DNA from 2 places in the Paenibacillus sp. J31P13 genome. Region 1 is predicted to be linked to the other one. Evidence: a T-box and tRNA genes for the amino acid it is inferred to sense, from the RefSeq annotation. Region 1 holds a T-box; the other holds one or more tRNA genes.
The links. A T-box is a leader RNA that pairs with one kind of tRNA and senses whether it is charged. The one in region 1 lies ahead of AC0YOD_RS01580 (arginine--tRNA ligase), so its partner is inferred to be a tRNA-Arg.

Region 1 (7,902 bases):
TTTATCACTGAATTCCTCATTGCCAAGAATTATAGAGAAAACTTGCCTAAGGCATTTCTATCTAAGCGCTTGAAGGTTCTCATTCCTCCTTATATCATGATGGGGATTATTGGGTCCATCTATAAAGTAAATGAAAATCAAGAGCCTTTTACCGTACAAAATTTACTAAATGCTGCGTTCAGGAATGTTTTTATGGGTGATTATAATGGCTATTTTATTTTGATTATCATACAATTCATACTCATTCACTATCTTTTACATAATAAATTAAAAACTTGGTCTCCTAAAATTGTGCTTCCGGGCGCCTTCATGATCAACTTTGTCTATCTTGCTTTTTTCAATTTCGTACCGCCGTTTGGCTTTGGGAGTCAAAGCACCGCGGAGTATATTTGGTATTATACGAGCTGGCTGCCTTTTATCGGCTGGGCTTTCTATTTCGCATTAGGGTATTATTGCGGCAGACATTATGAGCAGTTCATAAAGGTGCTGAATCGAAATAAAAGGATTGTATGGGCGTTACCATTTATTACGGTGCTTCCCGTATGGGGCTTTAAATTTCTCGATATCTCTCCCGTTATCAGTTCAAAGGGAGTCAGTTACTTGCTCTTTGCTCCCTCAGTTATTTTTCTAATCTTTTATATCTCGAATAAAATGCGATCCATTCCGAGCTTTATGGTCTCTATTTCCGATCATTCCTTCGGCATTTATTTAACTCACAGTGTATTTATGCGCGCCTTCGTTATTCTTTACATGCCGATATCGAAGTACATTCATCCGTTTCTTACGATACCAATCATATATCTGACTTGCTTTAGCGCCGCATGGCTGACAACGAAATATTTAAACAAGCTCCCATTCGGCAAATATATCGTTGGACCTGTCCGAGATAATTCAAAGGCAATCAAGAAGGACAAGCTTGCTTCCAGCAAACCTGCTTTTGAAAATTCTGTGCGCGGGACTTCATAACGGATCAGATTATCTTCTACGCAAAAAAATCCGGTCTCTAATGAGACTGGATTTTTTTGTTATACAACGCTCACATAAACGCCTATCTACACCAATATAAATGTTAAACGTCTTAGTAAATTAGCCATGACTCTAAGATCAGACTAATATGTCCTTAGTTTAATGAAATGAATTGACTACAGCAACCTAATGGTTTTCTTATTTTATGTTGACTTCCCTTTCAATTAATTATATATTCAGAAAATACAGTAAATTCAATGACTGGGATAGTAACGATTGACATAAGTCCAAGCGAGCCGGAATAGTGAGAGCCGGTACGGAGTCAATCAGTGAATCGCACCCATGAGAATGACTTCTGAAATTACATTAGGAAGTCACGGCTAAGACCGTTATCTTATTGAGTGGTTAAACGAAAGTTTAACAACAAGAGTGGTACCGCGAATGCATAAGCCTTCGTCTCTGTTTTGGAGACGAGGGCTTTTTATTATTTTTAAGGAGGATTATCAATGATAAGCCAAACGATTGTAAGCAGTATAGAAAAGGCCACAAAAAGTTTATTTAACGAGTTAGGTCTCCACTATACGGATGATTTGAAGGTCAATGTCGAACAACCTGCTCATTTGGAACATGGTGATTACTCAACGAATATTGCCATGCAGCTAGCTAAAGTATTACGTAAAGCACCCGTACAAATAGCTGAAATGTTAAAAAGAAAACTGGAACAAGAAGGAAATATCGAACATTTAGTTAGTAAAATCGAAGTTGCTCCTCCAGGTTTTGTAAATATGTATATCGACTGGGGGCAATGGGCTCAAACGGATTTTAAACTGCCCATGAATGCTGGTGAAAAGGTCGTCATTGAACATACCTCCATTAATCCAAATAAGTCAGCCCATATTGGACATTTAAGAAATTCATGTATTGGCGATGCTCTTGTGAGATTCTTAAAGCGAGTCGGTTATAACGTAGAAGTGCATAATTATATCGATGACCTAGGGAATCAGCTAGCAGATACTGTGGTAGGTATATTAAATATCCCCCACAAGAAGGAGCATTTACGTTTTGGAGATTTTTGCTGGGATATTTATTCTAGGGTTAATAAGGAGTATACGCAGAATCCCCCTCTCATGGAGCAGAGAACGAAGGTTCTTCATTCGCTGGAGGAAGGTAACGAAAATTTATCTTGGGTTGGGCTGCTTGTAGCTGAGCGAATCGTTCGTGAACATCTCGAAGAAATGAACGCATTCCATATCCACTATGATTTGTTGGTGTGGGAGAGCAATATTGTAAGAGAGGGTTTTTGGAATTCGGCATTTAGCCTGCTGAATCAAACCTCACAATTCTATCAAGAAACTTCCGGGAAGCTAGAAGGATGCTGGGTATTAAAACAAACAGCTGCGACTGATTTAGAAGATGGTGATTCTGAACACAACATGGATAAAGTTTTAGTTCGTTCAAACGGAATTTTGACCTACACAGCAAAAGATATTGCTTATCACCTTTGGAAATTTGGATTGCTAGATAAGGATTTCCGTTATAAACGTTTTTCAGAGGGTTTATGGTCAACTCATAATTCTGGAACCAGCTCCACTTATGGAAAGGCAGACATCGTCATTAATGTAATCGACCATCGGCAGCAATATCCTCAAGCTATGGTTAAACAAGCGCTTGATATTTTAGGTTACACTGCGCAAGCAGAGAAGCTTCGTCATGTCAGTTATGGCGTGGTCTCACTGAGTCCGGCAGCTGCAAACGATCTAGGTATAGACACTTCATCTGGCAAAGCTTCATACGCTATGTCCGGAAGACAAGGCATCGGGATTAAAATATCCGATTTACTCGACCTGATGGAAGGTATCATTGAAAATAAACGTTCAGATAAAGAAGGTCTGCCCAGTAGAATAATCGCAGCGGCAGCGATTCGTTATTACCTGCTCCGCTTTAGTTTATTGACTGAGGTTGTTTTCGACATCCAGCAAGCCACCGAAATCACTGGAAACTCTGGGGTATACTTAATGTACGCTCATGCTCGTGCAGTCAGTATTTTAGGCAAAGCTGAAGACGAATGGCTTATCAAACCGTTGGTTCCTAACGCATTCAATCAGCTAGAGAAAGCAGAACACGCGCTGCTTAGACATTTAGCGAATTGGCAAGATACTTTATACATCGCATGTAACGAGTTGTCTCCAAACATAGTATGTAATTACGCTCATGAATTGGCCGTATTGTTCAATAACTTCTATGGCGCTTGTCCCATTCTTAAAGCAAATGATGATAAAAAAGCAAATAGGCTTTGGCTTACATCAAAATTCAAAGATACAATTGGAGATGCGCTATCTGTGCTTGGACTACCTGCACCTAGCCGTATGTAAGATTGAAAAAACTCAAAAAACCGGGTGTCTTTATCACCCGGTTTTTGCCCTTCTTCATTTTAGTTCAAGAGTGTCTATGCTCTAATCGCATTCTATATAAGTTCAGAATTCGAACTTGTTCCTCGCTTAGCTCTTTCGAATCCCAGTACATATGCATCAAACCGTATTCAAACAATTCTTTTAGTTTTAAAAACAATGGTAATTTCAATATCATCTCAGAAGAGAGTTCATTCTCCTCTTTATAACCATCTATTAGCGCCTTAGTAATGGATTGTTCATAATCGCTTATATTCTCTCCTCCTGAAAAAGAGAATTCTAGTGCAGAATAGATGGGAACAGCTAAATCATAAATATAAAAATGCTTTTCACAATCTTGAAAATCAATCATCGTTATTTTAGAGTCACGATCTATAAGGATGTTTTCAAGCCATAAATCCCCGTGTATTAAACCATAATTGGAATGATCTTGAGGCAGATCTTTAATCTGTTTTAAAACATCATGTGCAATTCCGCGTATTATCGTCTCTTCAGCAGGTATGTGTTTGAGAAAGTCATACTCATTGTTTTCACACCAATTTTTGATTTTCGCTGTATGCTCACGTTCCAAATATGCTTTAGTCACTCGATGCATTCTACCCATTTGTTTCCCAATATCTCTTAATATCAGCTTATTCCACTTTGACCGTGGCAGATGAATGCCGGAAGCAGCCTGAAATACAACTACTCGATTTTCTTCATCTTCACGAAAATGTTCAATAAGAGAGTCATTATATGAGGGGATGATCTTAGGAACCCCTACGCCTTGATTAAATAGATATTGCAACCACTTCACTTCTTCTAATTGTTCTTCATCTGTCTTATAATTCGTTATTCGAACAAAAAAGACACCTTCTTTTGATTGACAGCGGTACATTTCATTTGTTACTGCCTCTACATTATGAAAAGTAATTGGATAGGATTTATTTAGAAATTGCAATATTCTTTCTTCCATACCATTTTCACCTCAACTTTTAGATCATATACTAACATGTTTACGATCGAAACAAATGTAATAAATAACTATAACTAAACTGTACCGACAATAGTCTCTTGCCATGAAGAAGGACCATCCTTTGTGGGATGGCCCTTCTTCGTTAAAATATAATACTAAGCTTGAGCCATTCATTACCCTTTGACTGCACCTGCAATAACACCTTCAATAACACTTCTCTGCATAATGAGATAGAAAATAATCAATGGCAAGGTAGCTAGAACAAGCATGGGGAAAAACGATGTCCAATTCGTAGAGAAAGGGCCGACGTTTTTATACACTTCCTGTAGTAATACTGCCTTTTTGGGATCTTGCAAAAACAACAATGGAGTCATAAAATCATTCCATATCGCCAGCGCATCCAATATCGTGACAGTAGATACTATCGGCTTAAGGAGTGGAAAGATAATACCCCAGAAGGTACGAAATGTTCCATAACCATCAATTGCCGCAGCTTCTTCCAATTCTATCGGCACTGTTCCTATAAATCCCTTAAATAAATAGATGGATAAAGGGAGATTGATGCAAAATATTGAAATTAAAATGACACCTGGAAATGTGTTCATCAAGTGGATTCCGGCAATAATTTTATAAAGCGGAATAATGGCAATTTGAAATGGAACAATTAGGCCAACCATGAACACTAGAAACATCCACTTGAATATTTTCTTGTCACTTCTAGCAATGACATAAGCAGCCATTGAGGAAACAATAATCAGTGCTGTAACTGCAAACGAAGCTATGATGAGATTATTCATAAACGCTCTAGGGAAATGCATAGCAGTAAAAGCATTTATATAGTTATCAAACATGATATGCTTGGGTAAGCCCAAAGGACTAGCAGCTGCATCATTTGGAGTTTTAAAGGTTGTAACCACCAGATAATAAATGGGCAGCATCATGATCGAACCAATTAAAGCAAACAAAAGGTTGGTCGAAATGCTAGTAAAACGTCGTTTGAATATCATGATATTTTTTCCTCCCATTTATTTAACCAGTACGTTATAAATTTGGTCAAAACAAATACGATAATGAGAAACACTACAGCAATGGCAGATGCATAAGCGGTACGTCCACTGTTAAAGCCTTCTCGAATCATTGTCGTAATAATGGTCTCCGTTGAATAGCCCGGACCGCCTTTGGTCATAGCAAAAATAACATCAAACACTTTCAAACCGCCGATTAAACTCATTAAAATGTTAAAAGACGCAGCCGGATAAAGCAGTGGAAGCGTTATGCGGGATAATGTTTGCATTTTACTAGCTCCATCGATGCTTGCCGCTTCATATATGGATGAATCAATACTTTTCAAATTTGCTATATAGATAACCATGCTCCAGCCTGTCCATTGCCATACTTGTGTTGATAAGACAGAATACAAGGCAATCTTGCCGTCCCCTAACCAATTTACTGGATTTCCTCCGAAAAAAGTAATGATATTATTCAGCAATCCGTAATCTGCTGAGGTCATAATATACTGAAAAAGAAAACCTACTACCAGAATACTAAGTACAGCAGGGAAAAAGAGAACCGACTTTAGGATATTAGACATGAATCGCTTCTGATTCAGTATCACAGCGAAAATAATAGCGAATAAGTTCTGAGCAACGGTAATGACTAAAGCATATTTAATGGAATTGCCTATAGCTATCACATTCTTTTTATCACTTAGCAACTGTATATAATTGTCTAATCCAGTAAACTGATAGTTCGGTTTATAGACTGAATAATTTGTCACGCTATATGCAAAGCTCATGATTACAGGAAGAATAAAAAACATAAGAAACCCTACAAAAGCAGGGAGAATCATAAAAAAATAGATGCGGTTTCTTTTTTTCGCGATCACTTCAGTCACTTCGCCTTCCCAGTTAAATTATAGAAACATTCCTAAATACCTAAGCTGGGCATTCAGGAATGTTCCATTTGTGTATGTTCTATTTGAGAGATTTCCGCATCATTTCGTTAACATCATCCGCATCTGACAGAGCTTTATCCACTGTTTTGGTGCCAGCCAATACTTCTTGCAGCGCCTTTCCATACCCTTCCACAATCGGATTTCCTGAAACCCAAGCAGCTGTCCATGGCGCATACACATTACCCGCTTTAAAAGCCTCTTCTGCATCGGAATAAATTTCACCTAGATTAACCTCAACACCACTCAAGAATGAGCTTCCCGCATTATCTGCAATCAAAGCTTGCTGAGCTTCAGGCGTTGCCGTCAGTTCCAGTACTTGTAATACTTCATCTTTATGTTTGGTTTTGGCATTAACCGCAAGTGCAGAGCCTGGACCACCAATCAACCAGCCTGGACCTTCAGTTAATCCAGGAATAGGGAACATGCCTAGTTCCATGTCAGGGTTCTTCTCAAGAATTGTTCCTACAGCCCATGGGCCGCTTTCCCACATTGCTGCTTTGCCTGTAGCAAACTCATCAAGTGCTTGATCGTAGCTAAGTCCTAGCATGTCTTGCGTTAAAATGCCTTCTGAAATCATGCGCGACCATTCTTTCACATAAGGCAGCCATGATTCTGAAAGTTTAGCCTCACCAGCATTGAACTTTTCATCAAATTGCTTGTTTTCAGGTTTTGAGTAAAATTCATTGTTAACTAATCCGATACTTTGTTTCATCATTGGTTCCCATGATTGAGCACCCATTGTTTGAGCTTTAATGCCTTTGGCAGCTAAATCTTTATGAACCTTAATAAAATCATCGAAAGTTTTCGGAACTTCAACATTGTTTTCACGGAAAATGGCTTTGTTATAAAAGATTCCTTCATACCAGCTTTGCAGAGGTGTCGCATAAACTTTTCCATCCACAGAATAAGGAGCAAGGCCAGCATTAGCGTATTTAGACGTAAAGCTCTCGCTAGTTAAATCCATCAGGTATCCTGCATTAGCAAGCAATCTTGTCTCGCCGCCCACTTCAATAATATCTGGGCCTTGACCGGCACTCAGTTGTGAATTCAAAACATTGCTGAAATTATCCAATGCGACAAACTCAAACGTTACTTTAATGTTCGGCAGCTTTTCCTTCAACAACTTCAAGTAAGTTGCTCGAGAAGCTTCAGCATTATAACCCATAATCCGAATCTCTACCTGCTTCTGATCACCAGCATTAGGAGGTGCAGCATTCGATGGTGACGAGCTATTCCCTTCATTGCCGCCTCCACATCCTGCAAGGATGGAGACCACTAAGCCTATGCTGACTAATGTTGAAAGCCATTTCATTTTCATTCGTATTTCCCCCAATTAAATATGTAATGTCTTGCAAGATCATCTTAACAATAGAGCAATAACTAGAGAAGCAACTCTATCATTCATTAATAGCACGAAATTATTATCATCATAATCAATGAACTTATTTCATGTAAGTCTAACGCAATGACATGCCATATATTACGATTGATTTATTAAAGCTAATTCTTTATTACGAAATGCATAAAAGTCAGCCATCCACTCCCTGCCATTCCAATACAATTGGCATACCTGTTGGTGGGGTTAAAGTCATGGATTCTCCCCCACTTGTTATCACTTG
Region 2 (7,902 bases), on a different contig from region 1:
CGTTACGCCTCTTAGCAGCGGACGAATTGTTTACACGTCCGCCAACAAGCTAATCGCAGCGGGGCCTTATCGCCCCGTAGCGGTCACTTATGCAGCGGCGTCTATTAAGCTGCCGCTGGACACGAGGCTCCTGCTCACGGACAAGCTGAAGCTGTCCGCTCCAGTCGCAGTAAGCTACCGTTCCGATAATCCAGCAGTCGTTCGCATCAATGATAAAAGCGTGGTTACCCCAGTAGCTGCGGGTAAAGCCAATTTAATCGTGGATGTTACAACGAGCGGCTTTAAAGGCCAGCTTAAGCTGCCAGTACAGGTAACAGCTTCGGCTTCCAATCTTAAGGTGAAGCAACAGTCAATGAAGGTAAGTGTCTCAGGCAAGTCTTATACGGTTCAAACCGTCACCATTCCGAAGGGTATGCCTGTAACGGCTGGACTCGCAAGCCGGAAGGTTGGCGTGGTGCAGTCGCTTGGAGATATAGCAAAGAGTTATGGCGCTGATGCAGCTATTAACGCTACCTATTTTGAGGCATATGGGGGAATACCGGAGCCATACGGCACTGTTATTTTGGATGGCAATGTTGAGCATATCGGTAATACGGGAACAGCAATCGGTTTTACATGGGATGGGACAGTTGTCATGGACTCGCTGCGAGTTAAACTACTAGGCGGAACAAATGGCTCCTTTAAGTCACCGAATAACTGGTACGCGTATTTTATTAATAGGACCCCAGTAGCTGGGGGCTCATCTGCCATCATGTTTACGCCAAAACGAGGAGCGAAGATTGGTTTCGCAATGGGTACTGCTATTACCGTACAAAAGGGAGTCGTCACAAAAATAAGCAAAAAAGAAAATGTCAGTATTCCGTCTGATGGTTATGTCCTGGTCTTCACCGGCTCTGAAGAAAAGCTGGCTGCGCGCTTTCAAGTGGGCACAACCGTGGACTATAAAGTAGAAATGACGAATCTGAATGGTCAGTCCATTAATTGGTCTCGTGTTCATACGGCTGTTGGTGTCGGTCCTAGGCTCGTGAAGGATGGGAAGCTGGCAATCAATCCGGCAGGAGAAGGCTTTAGCAGCTCGAAGATTTTAACTGACTCTGCCACGAGAAGTGGGATCTTAGTCAAGAAGGATGGAACCATTATCATCGCAACGATACCGAAAGCGACGATAAAACAATGGGGTCAAATCATGCTTCAGCTTGGGGCTTATCAAGCCATGAATTTGGACGGGGGCGCATCCTCAGGGATGTATGCTCAAGGGAAGCTTATTACGGTACCCGGCAGGCTAATTAGCAACGCTCTTGTGTTCGGAACTAAGATGAAGTGGTAATTTAGCTGCAATATATAAGAAGGCCGTCCATTTGGGCGGCTTTTCTTATATATAAACATTGACATATCTGTTGAGAAATAATATCATCAAGATGTGAATGATAATCGTTATCAATTATTATTAATGAATAAATGCCATATAAATCACATTATGTAGATGGTGTCTGCCCCCGGCAGCGGAAGGAGTGTGTATATCAATGATTCGTCTAACAACTTCAGGTCTTCATATCGGATATGATGATCGTCTAATTGTTGAAAACTTAAATATCGCAATTCCACAAGGTAAAATTACAGCACTTGTAGGAGCAAACGGTTCAGGGAAATCGACGATTTTGAAAACAATGGCTCGTATAATGAATCCCTCCGAGGGCAGTGTACTTCTGGACGGCAGGTCCATACATAAGCAATCGACGAAGGAAGTCGCGAAGCAGCTTGCGATTTTGCCGCAAAACCCTACTGCGCCAGACGGACTTACAGTTTCCGAACTTGTATCCTACGGACGTTTTCCTTATCAAAAGGGCTTTGGATCGCTTAGCAAGGAAGATAAAGCTATGATTCAGTGGGCAATCGAAGCAACAGGAATGACTGATTTTGCGGATCGTCCGGTAGATCAGCTCTCAGGCGGTCAGCGTCAACGTGCCTGGATCGCGATGGCTTTGGCACAGGAAACCGATATTTTGTTCCTAGATGAGCCAACTACGTTCCTAGACATGGCACATCAACTTGAGGTGCTGCAGCTGCTGCAAAAACTGAACGCAACCAGTAATCGTACGATCGTAATGGTTGTTCATGATTTAAACCATGCTGCTCGTTATGCGCATCATATGATTGCAATTAAGAAAGGCAATGTTGTTGGCGAGGGTCAGCCTACAGAGGTTATGACACCTGATATTTTGCGAGAAGTATTTAATATTGAAGCAGACATCGTTACGGACCCACGTTCGGGTGTTCCGCTTTGCTTGCCTTATGCGTTAGCAAGTGAGTCAAACGTAGAGAAAATGGAATTCAATAATGATGCGAGATATTTGAAGCCACTTGCGGCTGCAGGCGCATAATCGCCTGCAGTCAAGCAGTGACTTTAATGTCGTTTTCCGCATAAAATCAACGTTTTTTACCCCCTTTAAAAATAATTTAAAACTTTTTTAGAAAAACAGTTGCATTTTATTTTCGGAGGTGATATATTATTACTTGTCGCCGCGACATTGCATCACACGAACGGCTGACATGAACGACATGCGGAAGTGGCTCAGCGGTAGAGCATCGCCTTGCCAAGGCGAGGGTCGCGGGTTCGATTCCCGTCTTCCGCTCCAACATACGTGCCCTTAGCTCAGCTGGATAGAGCGTTTGACTACGAATCAAAAGGCCAGGAGTTCGAATCTCTTAGGGCACGCCATTATCCATCAACAGACGCAGTTTATTTACACCTCGGGACGTAGCTCAGCTTGGTAGAGCACCTGGTTTGGGACCAGGGGGTCGCATGTTCAAATCGTGTCGTCCCGACCACTTTTCACTTTTTATGCGGGTGTAGTTCAATGGTAGAACTTTAGCCTTCCAAGCTAATAGCGTGGGTTCGATTCCCATCACCCGCTCCAACTAATTAAACCCGAAAGCCTTGCGCAGCAAGGCTTTTTTTGTATTTTTCTTTAAGCTTATTCAAATTTGAATTCTACATAATCCGCAAGATTATTAACATGGTACATATTTAACTAGTCATGCGATTCAAATGAAAAAGGTAAATCAAGGGTTTAAAGATATTGGGCGTGAAACGCTGACATATTGTCTTATCCTTTCCCTGTATAGAATAGTTTGAATATTTTTATAACAAAGCGGGTTCTCCTAACGGAAGACTCTGCTTTGTTTTTTATATGGATTGGCTTCGGGGCTTCAACCCTGTAGATTTTTGTAGTATGATAGTAGAAGTCAAAAAACGTTCATATATACGTATAAACTTTTGAAGCGGCTTTTTGCTTCACAAAATCAAGTAAATGCTTTCGAAGCGGATTTTTCGCAAATACAAAAGCAAATGCTTCCGAAGCGATCTTTTGCTTCGCAAAATTTAGGAGGAACAGTATGTCGGATCAAACTGCATCTACTTTGACGACAAACCGTCCGCAAGCAAATAATCTGTTGCGACGCGATGTCCGCTTTCTAGGTAATATTCTCGGCGAGGTTCTTGTTCATCAAGGCGGACGCGAGCTGCTTGAAATCGTAGAGCGCATTCGTGAACAAAGCAAGGCGCTTCGCGCTGAATTTGTACCGGAGTTATTCGATCAATTCAAAGAAAACGTGTCTTCTCTAAACCCGGAAATACGTCATCAAGTTATTAGGGCGTTTGCGATTTACTTTCAGCTCGTTAATATTGCCGAGCAAAATCACCGGATTAGACGGAAAAGAGACTATGAGGTTTCAGCCGGCGAATCCGTACAACGCGGCTCCATCGAAAGTGCTGTTCAGGATTTGAAAGAACGCGGTATTGCGATTGAAGACGTTCAAGAAATTATGGGCAGTATTTCTCTAGAGCTTGTTATGACTGCACATCCGACCGAGGCAACTCGTCGTGCGGTGCTCGAAATTCATAAGCGGATTGCCGGCGATGTAATGGAGCTGGACAACCCTACCTTAACGTATCGCGAGCGTGAGAAGCTGCGTGAGAAACTCATGAATGAGGTTCTTATTTTGTGGCAAACCGATGAGCTGCGCGACCGCAAGCCAACCGTTATTGATGAGGTTCGCAACGGTTTGTATTATTTTGATGAAACATTATTCGAGGTATTGCCAAACGTCTATGAAGAGCTTGAGCGCTGCTTGGGTAAATACTATCCAAACGAGAGCTGGCATGTGCCGGATTATTTGCGTTTTGGATCATGGATCGGCGGCGACCGTGACGGAAATCCGTCCGTTACCTCTAACATAACTTGGGAAGCTCTTACGTTGCACCGTCAACTAGCGCTTCGCAAATACGAAGAGAAGCTTACTGAGCTTGTCGAAATGCTCAGCTTCAGCACAAATCTTATTGAGGTGTCAGCAGAGCTTGAGGAATCCATTCGTTTGGACCGCCAGCATGTTGAACTGAAATGCGTAGATTTGTGGAGAAATACGAAGGAGCCTTACCGTATTAAGCTTGGCTTTATGCTAGAGAAGCTAGCTAATACACGCGATGAATCGCTTAAGGGTTCACCTATGCGTTATAACAATCCAAATGAGCTTCGTGAAGATCTGCTTGTTATCGATCGGAGCTTGCGCAATCACTTCGCTGACTATGTTGCTGATACAGCATTGGCTAAGCTTATTCGTCAAGTTGAGCTGTTTGGCTTCCACTTGATGACGCTGGACATTCGTCAGCATAGTCAAGAGCATGAGAATGCAATGGCAGAAGTTTTAGCGAAAATGAATGTGGTAGCTGATTATGCTTCCCTTTCAGAAGCTGAGAAAACAGATCTTCTTCACCGCCTGCTGAATGATCCGCGTCCACTGACTTCCAGTCACTTGGATTACACGGCATCCACACGCGAGTGTTTAAATGTGTACCAAACGATCTACAATGCACAACAAGAATTTGGTGTGAACTGTATTTCGAGTTACTTAATCAGTATGGCGGAAGCTGCAAGTGACATTCTTGAGGTTATGGTATTCGCGAAGGAAGTGGGTCTGTTCCGCAAGGAGTCAGACGGTACTATTCGTTGTACCCTTCAATCGGCGCCATTGTTTGAGACGATTGATGACCTGCATGCTGCTCCAAGCATCATGAGAGAATTGTTCGAGTTGCCGATTTATCGTCAAGCGGTTCAAGCTGTAGGCAATCTGCATGAAATTATGCTTGGTTATTCCGACAGCAACAAAGACGGCGGAGCGGTTACGGCGAACTGGGAACTTCGTGTAGCTATGAATGAGATTACTGCGATAGGTAATGAATATGATGTTAAAATGAAATTTTTCCATGGTCGTGGCGGAGCACTTGGCCGCGGCGGAATGCCGCTTAACCGCAGTATTCTTGCGCAGCCGCCGCATACAATCGGTGGAGGCATTAAAATAACAGAGCAGGGCGAGGTGCTTTCCTCTCGCTATTCGATGCAGGGTATTGCGTACCGCAGCCTAGAGCAAGCGACTTCGGCGCTTATCACTGCAGCACGGCTTGCAAAATATCCTGAGCAAGAGCATGACGCAGAGAAAGAATGGGAAGAGATTGCTCGTTCGATTTCAGAGACTGCGCTTGAGAAGTATCAGGATCTTATTTTCCGTGATCCGGATTTCTTGACTTACTTCAAGGAATCGACACCGTTGCCTGAGGTTGGCGAGCTGAACATTGGTTCTCGTCCGTCAAAACGGAAAAACAGTGATCGCTTCGAAGATTTGCGTGCTATTCCATGGGTATTCGCATGGACGCAAAGCCGCTATTTGCTACCGGCTTGGTACGCTGCAGGTTCTGCTTTCAAAGCATATATTGGTGAAGACGAGAACAAGCTGGATACACTCAAAACGATGTATGAGCACTTCCCGTTCTTCCGCTCATTGATTGATAATCTACAAATGGCGTTAGGCAAAGCGGATCTTGTTATTGCCAAAGAATATGCAGATATGATTAAGGATAAAACAATCCGCGATCGTATTTTCGTGCAAATAGAGCAGGAATACAAGCTGACTTCAGAGCTGATTCTAAGCATTACAGGCCAAACGGAGATTTTGGATAACGTTCCAGTTATTCAAGAATCTATTCGTCTGCGCAACCCATATGTCGATCCGCTCAGCTACATGCAAGTACAGCTGTTGACCGAGCTTCGCGCATTGCGTGACAACGACGGGGATGATCAGGAGCTGCTTCGTGAAGTGCTTCTTACCATCAACGGAATTGCCGCAGGTCTTAGAAATACGGGCTGATCCATTTATAGTGGATTTATGCTTTATAGAAATGCCAATCATGGATTTAAATCCATGATTGGCATTTTTTCTTATGTTCCTTTATAGCCCGCTTAAGTTTGGTTTAAGGTACATCCTTCATGATAGGTATATAGGAAATAGATACTTACCTTGAAAGGATGATAGACATGAACGAAGACAACAAACGCGAAGCGGATAACAATAATAACTCTACGACCAACCTTAATGGTTCAACAAACTCGACTCCGATAACTACTTATATTTATGAATCTCGTAAATCTACAGATGATTTAAAATCCTCTTATGAGAAAGAGCTTGGCCTGAAGATTGATATGATGAACTCATCATTAGGGGGAGGGAAGCGTTCAAAACGGAGCGCTGGTGGTTCAGCTAGAACACTGCTAGCTTCTTTCCTCATAGGTGCTACAGTAATCGGCGGCTTCTCCTACATGGCGGATAAGAATAATCTATTCAGCGGCAGCACTCAACCAAGCACAGGTGTCAGCACGACAAATGGTTCCGCACAAAAAGATGCAGGCTTATCAACGGCTTCGCTCTCAACAAGTGAAGATATCGCTTCGGTATATGAGGCGGCAAGTCCAGCGGTCGTCAAGATAGAAAATTATGCTGCTGCGGCTCAGCGAGGCAGCATAATGGACGATTCCACACTCCGTCAATTTTTTGGAGGTAATGGATCGGGCAGAGGCGGAAGCGGGCAACAGCAACAAGAGCAGCAGCAAGAGCAAGGCAGCACAGAGCTTGTGTTGTCCGGTTCAGGAACAGGCTTCTTCTTTGAGAAAGAAGGCTATATTCTAACCAATGAGCATGTTATTGCCGACGGCAAAGAAATTAAGGTGACGGTACAAGGATATGACGAGCCTCTAGTGGCTAAAGTATTAGGTTCCAGCTATGACCTAGACTTAGCTGTGCTAAAGGTGGAGAGTCCTGACGGCAAAGACTTCCCTTCGCTAAAGATTGGCGATTCTGACAAAACCAATATAGGTGATTGGGTCATCGCAATTGGCAACCCTTACGGTTTCGATCAAACTCTGACAATGGGTGTGCTGAGCGCTAAGGAACGTCCAATCACAATTGCAGATGAGCAGGGTGAGCATCAATACGAGCATCTTCTCCAAACGGATGCATCCATTAACCCCGGAAATTCTGGCGGTCCGCTTCTCAATGAGAATGGAGAAGTCATCGGAATTAATACAGCAGTAAATGCTGAAGCTCAGGGTATTGGCTTTGCAATCCCAACAACAACGATTTCGAAGGTACTGGAGCAATTGAAGACAAATCGTTTATAATAATAGTTGACTGATACTTAAAAGATACAATAGAGGTCTAGAAGCCGCATGGTGAGTGATGACAAGAGAAAGGTGCTTTGAACAAAGGCGCCGCTATCCTGGAATTTCCTGCCTATGACGGTTTCAAGGCCTCTTTTTGACTCTTTATCATTTATATCCCAGTCGCAAGTCGAATAGGAAACTAGCCTTAGGTCGATTGCTGATAGAGCGCCAAACGTATATAATTGTCAGAATGGTTTGCGTATGATCGGGAGGATGGCTTCAATGAAACAAGCATCGGGCTATTGGTTAGCGGTGTTCATGGTCTTATTTGGTGCAGCGAGCTATGGCATTCTTTCACCTATAATCAAGCTTGCTTATGATGCAGGATTTAGCTTTCAACAAATTACCGTTC

Region 2: it has a tRNA-Arg gene. The T-box ahead of AC0YOD_RS01580 (arginine--tRNA ligase) is inferred to sense a tRNA for this amino acid. The anticodon was not compared.

What each region holds. Positions count from the first base shown of each region.
Region 1 is NZ_JBWDNR010000001.1:401,719-409,620, reverse strand. It holds gene AC0YOD_RS01585 (acyltransferase family protein) at 1-966, shown strand, start outside; T-box leader at 1,215-1,430, shown strand; gene AC0YOD_RS01580 (arginine--tRNA ligase) at 1,473-3,338, shown strand; gene AC0YOD_RS01575 (phosphotransferase enzyme family protein) at 3,403-4,329, opposite strand; gene AC0YOD_RS01570 (carbohydrate ABC transporter permease) at 4,503-5,336, opposite strand; gene AC0YOD_RS01565 (carbohydrate ABC transporter permease) at 5,333-6,214, opposite strand; gene AC0YOD_RS01560 (ABC transporter substrate-binding protein) at 6,303-7,601, opposite strand; gene AC0YOD_RS01555 (glycoside hydrolase family 31 protein) at 7,813-7,902, opposite strand, start outside.
Region 2 is NZ_JBWDNR010000007.1:257,672-265,573, reverse strand. It holds gene AC0YOD_RS22230 (phosphodiester glycosidase family protein) at 1-1,327, shown strand, start outside; gene AC0YOD_RS22225 (ABC transporter ATP-binding protein) at 1,524-2,381, shown strand; tRNA gene AC0YOD_RS22220 (tRNA-Gly) at 2,562-2,636, shown strand; tRNA gene AC0YOD_RS22215 (tRNA-Arg) at 2,643-2,719, shown strand; tRNA gene AC0YOD_RS22210 (tRNA-Pro) at 2,753-2,829, shown strand; tRNA gene AC0YOD_RS22205 (tRNA-Gly) at 2,845-2,918, shown strand; gene ppc (phosphoenolpyruvate carboxylase) at 3,397-6,201, shown strand; gene AC0YOD_RS22195 (S1C family serine protease) at 6,369-7,508, shown strand; gene AC0YOD_RS22190 (EamA family transporter) at 7,773-7,902, shown strand, end outside.